Regions from separate parts of the Actinoplanes sp. NPDC089786 genome, predicted to be linked through region 2. Evidence: riboswitches for the same ligand, from Rfam matches in the RefSeq annotation. Region 2 holds a riboswitch; the other holds the start of a gene.

Region 1 (4,492 bases), on a different contig from region 2:
TCAGCCCCAAGGTCGCTCAGGAGAGGATCGATGCGCGGGGGTACGACCGGGAGGAGCTGACGTTCCTCCAGGACGCGGACGCGGCGTACCGGTCGCTGCCGGAGTTCCCGGCCTTCGTGGTGATCGACGCGGACGGCACCCAGGACGAGGTGGCCGCCGCCCTGCGCGCCCACCTGCCCCTGGCCGCGGTGGCCGCGATCCCGCACCCGCGCGCGTCGGCTCTGCTGGCCGGCTCCCGCAGCGCCGTGCTGGCCTTCGGTTCCCTGCTCGCCGGCGTGGCCGCCATCAGCTACCAGCTCCTCGAAGCTTTCTAGGCCTGGCCGTAGACCGGGATTGTGGCGCCGCTCATGGGGGTGGAGTCGTCGCCGGCCAGGAAGAGGATGACCTTGGCGATTTCGGCGGGGTTGACCCACTTGCTCCGGTCGCCGGGCATCCCGTTCCGGTTGGCCGGGGTGTCGATCACGCTCGGCAGCACGGTGTTGCAGCGGACGCCCTGCCCCTTGTACTCGACCGCCACCGCGTTGGCGAAGGCCAGCACCGCCGCCTTCGCCGTCACGTAGCCCGCCGCGCCCGGGAACGGCGCCACCGCGGCCCGGGACGAGACGCAGACCACCGAGCCGCCGCCGTTGGCCACGAGCACCGGGAGCGCGGCCCGGGTCACCAGGAAGGTCGGCCGCACGTTGGTCCGGATCATCGCCTCGAAGTCGTCGACCGCCGTCTCGTGGACGCGTCCGCCGCCGGCGTACCCGCCGACCAGATTGACCACCGCCGACAAGTGCGGTCCGGCGGCCGCGATCGCCGCCTCGACGTCACCCTGCGACGTGAGATCCGCCACAACCGCCTCGGCGCCGGCCGGCAATCGCTCCTGTGAGCCGGCTCGCACCGGGGCCACCACGCGCCACCCGGTTTCCAGGAAGGTCGAAATCACGGCCGTCCCGAGCCCGCCGGTGCCGCCGGTGATCACTGCCGTCCGTGCCATGAGAGAGCCCTTCTCCTTGTGTTCTCTGTCACGTCATGCCATCGAATCGACTCGACGGGGCAGTGGTTTACCGAAAGGATGGTCACCCGTACGGAAGTCACCCCTCCGGGCGAGTGAACTGCGGCGCAGCGTGGCGCATTGTGACGGTGGTCCCGTTCCGTCACGCCTTTGCGGCGGCGTTTGCGTCAAGCCACGTGGCAACCGGCCGATCCTGCGTATGAACCCTGCTGGCAACCAGGACGTACAGGGTAGTGACGAGCATCGCAGGGCAGGTCGTGATGCCCGTCGCTGCGACCGACGAGGGGCCGATGGTGTGATGAAGTGGGCAATGGGTATGCGAGCTGTCACGCATCCAGCGCCGGGTGCGGCTCCGAATGACTCCCCGATGGCGTTCTTCAGTAAGTACGCAACGGGCTCCCAGCCAGCGCTCAGACTGTCGTGACACTTTCGACTCACCAGCCGCCGGCCGTTTCACCAGCCAGCACGGCAAACGGAATGACTGCGGGGCGCCATCTGTTGTGCAGGTGGCAGTTCGGCAACGCACCTTACTGCGGACGTTACGGGGAGGAACCAGATGGACGCAGGTAACGCCCGTAACTGGGTTAGCGAAGGCAATGAGGGGACCGTGGGCAACGTGGAGAAGAACACCGTGATGCGGACCGATGAGGTCGCCGAGGAGCGCGACCTCGTTGGAGTCTATCTGCACGAGATCTCCAGGACGCCGCTGCTCGACGCCGCCCGGGAGGTCGATCTCTCGAAGGCCATCGAGGCCGGCCTGTACGCCGAGCACCTTCTGGAAGAGGGCCAGCCCCGCCGCGGCACCAGCCGCGAAGAGCTGGAGCGCGTGGTCACCGAGGGACAGCGGGCCAAGGATCTGTTCATCCGCGCCAACCTGCGGCTGGTCGTGTCGATCGCCCGGCGGTACGTCCGCTCGGGCATGCCGATGCTCGACCTGATCCAGGAGGGCAACACCGGCCTGGTCCGCGCGGTCGAGAAGTTCGACTACGAGCGCGGCTACAAGTTCTCGACGTACGCGACGTGGTGGATCCGTCAGGCCATCAGCCGGGCCATCGCTCAGCAGGAGCGCACCGTGCGCCTGCCCGTGCACCTGGTCGAAGACGTCAACCGGATGCGGAACGTCACCCGCCAGCTCGTCCGCGAGCTCGGCGCCGACCCCGAGCCCGACCAGATCGCCAAGGCGCTCGGCGTGACCGTCGAGCGGGTCGGTGAGCTCACCCGCTGGGCGCAGGACACGGTGTCCCTGGACACCCCGGTCGGCGACGACGGTGACACCAACCTCGGCGACCTGGTGGCCGACAGCGACGCCCCGTCGCCGGAAGAGATCGTGCTGACCGCCCTGGAGCGGTCGCGCATCGAGGGTCTGCTCAACCACCTCGACGACCGGTCGGCCGGCATCATGCGGGCCCGCTACGGCCTGGAGGACGGCCGGGAGCACTCGCTCACCGAGGTCGCCTCCCGGTTCTCGCTCTCCCGCGAGCGGATCCGTCAGCTCGAGATCCAGGCGCTCGGCCGGCTGCGTGAGCTGGCCCGGGCCGAGGGCCTGCAGGCCGCCTGACCGATCAGGTCATACAAGAGGGCCGGTTCCCCGCGAGGGGAACCGGCCCTTTCACTGTGCTGAGTTACTTGACCCGGCCGTACCCGGTCGGAGTCATCGAGTTCATCGAGCGCTTCGTCACCGGCTCGCCGGTACGGTAAGCGTCGATCATCATTCCGCCGCCGACGTAGAGGCCGACATGGCCACCGTTGCGGAAGAAGATGAGGTCGCCCGCCTTCAGGTCACCCTTGCTGATCGGGGTGGTGGCGCTGATCTGGGCGGAGGCCTTGTGGGGCAGGCTCTTGCCCGCCGCACGCCAGGCCGCCGAGGTCAGCCCCGAGCAGTCGTAGCCGTTCGGGCCGTCGGCGCCGAACTTGTACATCACGCCGATGGCGTTGTACGCGAAGGACACCGCCTTGCCCGCGGAGCCGGCGATCTGCGGGATCGGGCCGCTGTACTTGCTGCCCGACTTGGTCGGCGTGCCGTACGCCGCCGTCCGCATCGCGTACAGCTTCTTGATGTCGTTCTCGATCTTCTTCTTGCGCTTGGCCAACTCGTTCAGCTGCGCGTTCTGCTTGTTCTGCGCGGTCTTCAGGGCGGCCTGACGCGTGTCGTAGTTCTGCGTGGTCGCCGTGTAGTTGTCGATCTTGCGCTGGCGATCGCGGGTCAGCTGGTCGAGCATGCCGATCCGGTCCATCAGGGTGCCCGATCCCTCGAGCATCACGTTCATGGCGCCGATGTCACCCTGCTGGTAAGCCTTGTTGGCGATCTGGCCCATCTCGGCCTGGGCGACCTTGAGGACCTCCTTGGCCGGGCCCAGCGACTTCGTCAGCGCGACCTGATCGGCCTTGGTCTTGTTGAGATCGATCTTCATGCCGTTGTACGACTCGACGACATCCTCGAGATCGTCCGATGCCTTGGCGATCTTCTTGGTGATCTCGGTCTTGGACGGTTCCGCGTGAGCGGCCGTCACGGCCGGCCCGGTCAGCGCCAGCGCCATGAGGGCGACGGCCGCGATCCGGAACCTCGTGCGGGCGTGTGACAACGCTGAGAGGCCTTTCTTCCGCCTGTGCCGCCTACCGGGTTAGCTGACGGGTTCGGGCGGGAAGAAGGCCCTACCGCGGTGGTGCGCGGATTCACCCCGAGAACTCGGTTCCCCGGTTCGTCACGATGGGCCCGGGCGCGGCCGGATGGGGGTGACCGCGTCGAGGCCGCCGTGCAGACTCGGCAGCGCCGGCTCGGCGCCACCGGAGGGTGTGGCTGCGGACCGAACCAACCGCATTAACTTATCGATGGATCTCCGAAAAGCAAGCTCGGCAAGAAAACCTTAAGCCAATGAATGCGCGGCGTAATTCTAGGAATTCAGCGCGTGATCCCCGGACGCGGAATCGGACTTTTCGGGATTGACGCTGATCCAATTGCGCGTCACTTTCCGCTCGGCCCAGAAGGACAGGAACGGGATGGTGCCGGCCAGCATCACCAGCAGCATGCGGCTGAGCGGCCACTGGGCGCGGCGGCCGAGGTCGAAGGTGGCCAGCACGTACAGGATGAAGAGGAAGCCGTGCGCCGGGCCGACGCCCGCGACCACCGTGTCGTTGTCGGCCAGGTACTTCAGCGGCATGCCCACGAGGACCAGCACGATCAGGACCACGCCGACGATGTAGGCGATGATCCGGTAACGGGTGAGAGCTCCCTGCACGGTGCTTTCCTTACTTCCTGGGTCCGGGGTAGTCGCCGGGGCGGGCGCCGGGATGGGCGTTGAGCCAGGCGAGGTAGTCGTTGTAGGCCGCCAGTTCCGGGTCGTCGGCGCCGGGGTCGGGCGCCGGGCGGGACGGGACCCGGACCGGGCGGCCGACGGTAACAGCCGAATCTGGGAGCTTTTCCCGTTCCGGCGCCGGCTCCGCCGCCGGTTTCGTGGCCAGCCGAACCTCGCGCCACCACAGGAACGCGACGAAGCC
Region 2 (4,492 bases):
GGGACACCGACCGGCCCGCCGCCGCAGCAGCCCGCCGGCCGTGCCCCGGTCCGGCGCGCGACCAGCGGCCACTGACGAAAAACCCCTGCTCTCCGGTTTCGGAGGGCAGGGGTTTTTCTTCGTCACACCTAGAGCATCGACACGTGCACGTGGTCCTCGTGCGTGCTGACGCCGTGGTAGTTGCCCCAGCCGCGGGTCGGGAACCAGATCTGTTTGTTCCAGATCACATAGAGGATGCCGAGCCGGTCGGCGTTACGGACCAGGAACGCCATCAGGTCGTTGCCGTACTTCTTGGTGTCGGCGTTGTGGTATTTCGCGAAGCCCGACTTCTGCAGCGACCAGTCGCAGGCCCGGCCCTTGGGGTGTTCGAACGGGCCGCCGTTGCGGTGGCAGCCGACGAACCGGTCGAACCCGGCCTTCTTGACCTGCTGGTACATGTGCAGGGTGCGGGCGGTGATGCAGCCGCTGGTGGTCGGGTCCTTGACGTTGCAGCTCTGCGGGCCGAAGTCGCCGTTCTTGTCTCGCGGCGCCGGCTCGGCGACCTTGGACGTCGCGTCGACGAAGCCGTCGGTCAGCGAGCCGCCGACCAGGGCCAGCGCCTTGTCCGCCGCGTCCTTCTGCTTCTGCATCAGCACCATGTTGGCCTTCTGCTCCTTGACCTCCTGGTCGAGGCGGGCCTTGTTGCGGGCGACCTCGTCGATCGCCTCGTTCAGCTCGTGCAGCTTGTTGTCGTTCAGCGCGCTGAGCTCCTCGAGCGAGATCGCCCGGTCGAGGAAGCCGCCGGCGCCGGGGCTGTCGAGCAGGAAGCTGGCCGTGGACAGGCCGCCGTTGCGGTACTGCTGCCCGGCGATCCGGCCGACCTGGGGTAGCAGGAGATCGCGCTTGGCCTCCGCCTGCTTCACCTGCACCGAGAGGTTGAGCTGGGTCTTCGTCGACTTCTGCACCGCGGTCTTGGCGGCCAGGTAACGACGACCGGTGGAGTCGAGCACATCCTCCAGGAGCGCGTCCTGCTTGCCCTCCTCGGGCGCCTCGGCGGAACCGCTCTTCGTGGAGTTCTTGCCGTCACCCGGCTCGGCGCTCGCCGGTGACGCGGGTGCGAACACCGAAACGGTTACAGCGACGAGCGGTGCCAGGGCGAGGACCAGCCACCGGCGTGGGCTTGCCGTCATGCACAATCCTTCCGTGTAACCACCGGCCGAGTTAGCTGACGGGTTCGGGAGGGAAGCGCTCCCTACCGCGAGGTTCCGCGGATTCACCCCGGAGGAACATGGTTCCCCGGCTCGCCTTTCGGGCGATTAGGTGGTGGCCTGCCGGCACTTTGGGGGTAGTGCCTCCTGGCAGTGACCGGCGGCCAGCTTACCTGACGAAACGCCCGTCTTCAGCCCGCTGAACCGGTCAAAAGGCGTTATTGAGCAACGACTTTGGGTGACATTACCTGGTGACCTCACATCAATGTGAGTCGTCGCATTCTCACCGTAGTCGAAATAACTGATAGCACATGCTTAGTGGCTCTCAGTGCGAAGGTGGCGAATATCGGATTCGTAGGTATCGTTCCTGTCGGTCAGCGTTATCAAACGGTGATCGCCGCTCAATCGCCACACGGCGAGCCGGGGACCCAAATCCCAGGTAGTGGGGTGTATCCGCACTCGTTGCGGTAGGGAGCGCTTCCCTCCCGAACCCGTCAGCTAACCCGGTCGGCGGCCGACGGAAGGAACGGCATGAGGCAGAACTCTGTCCGGAAGCGACTGGCGTGCGCCCTCGCCATCGCAGTCGCGTTCGGCGGGCTCGCGGCCACCACCGTGGCGGGCCCGGCCCTGGCCGCGCCCCGGCCCCTGGCCGCACCGGGCGACAACGGCGACGACGGCGAAGGCGGCTCCAAGTCGCTGATCCAGCAGGTCGAGGCCGCGTCCAAGGGCTACGTGGACGCCAAGGAGGCGCTGGACACCTCCAAGGTCCGGCAGGCCAAGCTGGTCACCCGGATCAAGGAACTGGACAAAGAACTCGGTCCGCGGCAGGCCGAGCTCGACGAGATCGCCCGGCAGAGCTACCGCACCGGGCGGCTCGGGACGATGGGCGCGCTGATCAACGCGTCGGCCGGCGACTCGACCGGGATGCTCGACCGCGTGCAGATCCTGGAGACCGTCGCGGTCAAGCAGGACGCCGCGCTGCGGAACCTCAAGGACGCCCGGGACGAGCAGCTCCGGGCCAAGGCCGCGGTCGACGCCGAGATTGCCGACCAGCAGAAGCAGCTCACCGTGATGGCCAAGCGCAAGGCGCAGGCCGAGGGCGTGCTGAAGGCGGCCGGTCAGGGTCAGGACGCCGGGTCACCGGGTGGCGGCGGCAGCAGCGCCAAGGCCAGCCCGGGCGGCAACCTGAACGGCGGCTGCACGGTCAACGACCCGACCAGTGGCGGCTGCATCACGCCGCGCCTGCTGCACGCCATGAAGGAGGCGCAGGCTGACGGGTTCAACCACTACGTGCACTGCTTCCGCGAGCAGAACAGCGGCGAGCATCCGCTGGGCCGCGCCTGCGACTTCGCCGCCGACAAGGGTGGCTTCGGCGGCGACGCCACCGGCAGCAGCAAGACGTACGGCAACAACCTGGCGAACTACTTCATCAGCAACGCGAAGACGCTGGGTGTGCTCTACGTCATCTGGTTCCGGCGGATCTGGCTGCCCAGCAGCGGGTGGAAGTCGTACTCCGGTGCGGGCGGCGACCCGTCCACCGACCACACCAACCACGTGCATCTGTCGGTGAAGTAAGCCGGACGGGACACCAGGGGAGTACGCGACCTACTTGCTCATGAAGGTCGCGTACTCCTTCAGCACGTCCTCGGTCGGGCCGTCGGCCCGGATCACACCCGACTCCAGCCAGATGCTCCGCTCACAGGTGTCGCGGATGGTCGAGTCGCTGTGCGAGACCAGGAACACCGTGCCGGCGTCCGCGCGCAGGTCGCGGATGCGCTGCTCACTGCGCCGGCGGAACCGCGCGTCACCGGTGGCCAGCGCCTCGTCGATCAGCAGCACGTCGTGCTTCTTGGCCGCCGAGATCGAGAACCGCAGCCGGGCCGCCATGCCGGAGGAGTAGGTCCGCATCGGCATGGTGCTGAACTCGCCGCGCTCGTTGATGCCGGAGAAGTCGACGATCTCCTTCACCTTGGCCTTCGCGTCGGCCGGGGACATGCCCATGGCCAGGCAGCCGAGCATCACGTTGCGCTCGCCGGACAGGTCGTTCATCAGCACGGCGTTCACGCCCAGCAGCGAGGGCTGCCCGGCGGCGTAGACCGCGCCGCGCTCGGCCGGCATCAGCCCGGCGATCGCCCGCAGCAGCGTCGACTTGCCGGAGCCGTTGCTGCCGACCAGCCCGATCGCCTCGCCCTTGTAGGCCACGAAGCTGATGCCCTTGATCGCGTGCACCTCGCGGATGTTCGCCATCTTGGTCCGCGTCACCAGCCGCTTGAGGCTGGCGATCGGCGAGCCGGTGCCGGAGGCCGGCGAACCGTGCACCTTGTAGACCACGTGCGCGTCGTCGACGACGACGGTCGGTACGCGTTCCTCGGTCGGGTCAGCCACGCCCGTAGCCCTTCTCTCCGCGCCAGAAGTAGACGATGCCGACACTGAACATGAGCGCCGCCCAGACCCCGGCCTCGATCCAGAGCTGGGACACCGGGCTGGCGAGCTTCACGTTCTCCATCAGCGAGTGCCGCATCAGCTCGATGTAGACCAGCATCGGGTTGGCCTCGATCAGCCAGAGCTTCCACCCGTGCAGGTGGTCGGTGAACCTCTGGACCGGGTAGAGCACCGCCGAGCCGTACATCCAGACCCGGATGAAGAACGGGACCAACTGGCGGATGTCGGTCAGCTTGGAGCCAAGCCGGGCGCCGAAGAGGGCCAGCCCGCAGTTGAACGTGGCCAGGCAGGCCAGGATCAGCGGGACCAGCAACCACTCCACCGTGAGAGGCTCGCCGGTGGCCAGCACGATGATGAACAGCACGGTCATCGAGGCGGTCATGTTGCGCAGCTCGATCAGCAGGATCGAGATCGGCAGCGCGGCCCGGGGGAAGTGCAGCGCCCGGATCAGGCCCAGGTTGCCGTGGATCGAGCTGATGCCCGCCTGGGTGACCGTCTGCGTGAAGCCGAAGAGGAAGACCCCGGTGCAGAGGTACGCGATGAAGTTGCTGACATCGCCGCCCTTGGTGTTGAGCAGCACGCCGAAGATCAGGTAGTACACCGCGGCGTTCAGGATCGGCGTCATGACCTGCCACAACGTGCCGAGCCGGGTCTGGCCGAACGACGATGTGATGCGGGCGGCCGAATAGGCCGTGATGAAATGCCGGTACGCCCAGATCTCCCGGAAATAGGCCGGGAGGCTCGGCAGGGCGGCGGCCGAATGCAGGCCGTGCCGCGCGGCCAGCTCCTTGAGCGGGATGCCGGTGCCGGAATCGGCGACCGCCGTCTGGGGCATGAGGTGGCGCTCCGATCTGGTCGGTCCC

The links. Region 2 has a riboswitch for cyclic di-AMP ahead of AB0O15_RS24715 (hypothetical protein). Riboswitches for the same ligand answer to the same signal wherever they lie in the genome.
Region 1: another riboswitch for cyclic di-AMP. It lies ahead of AB0O15_RS40650 (NlpC/P60 family protein); the one in region 2 lies ahead of AB0O15_RS24715 (hypothetical protein).

Annotation. Positions count from the first base shown of each region.
Region 1 is NZ_JBFBGU010000025.1:22,921-27,412, forward strand. It holds gene AB0O15_RS40635 (thymidylate kinase) at 1-314, shown strand, start outside; gene AB0O15_RS40640 (SDR family NAD(P)-dependent oxidoreductase) at 311-979, opposite strand; gene AB0O15_RS40645 (sigma-70 family RNA polymerase sigma factor) at 1,554-2,555, shown strand; gene AB0O15_RS40650 (NlpC/P60 family protein) at 2,620-3,534, opposite strand; cyclic di-AMP (ydaO/yuaA leader) riboswitch at 3,593-3,721, opposite strand; gene AB0O15_RS40655 (DUF3817 domain-containing protein) at 3,889-4,233, opposite strand; gene AB0O15_RS40660 (hypothetical protein) at 4,244-4,492, opposite strand, start outside.
Region 2 is NZ_JBFBGU010000008.1:269,805-274,296, forward strand. It holds gene AB0O15_RS24705 (glycoside hydrolase family 65 protein) at 1-75, shown strand, start outside; gene AB0O15_RS24710 (hypothetical protein) at 129-1,169, opposite strand; cyclic di-AMP (ydaO/yuaA leader) riboswitch at 1,173-1,312, opposite strand; cyclic di-AMP (ydaO/yuaA leader) riboswitch at 1,576-1,716, shown strand; gene AB0O15_RS24715 (hypothetical protein) at 1,719-2,762, shown strand; gene AB0O15_RS24720 (ABC transporter ATP-binding protein) at 2,793-3,572, opposite strand; gene AB0O15_RS24725 (ABC transporter permease) at 3,565-4,464, opposite strand.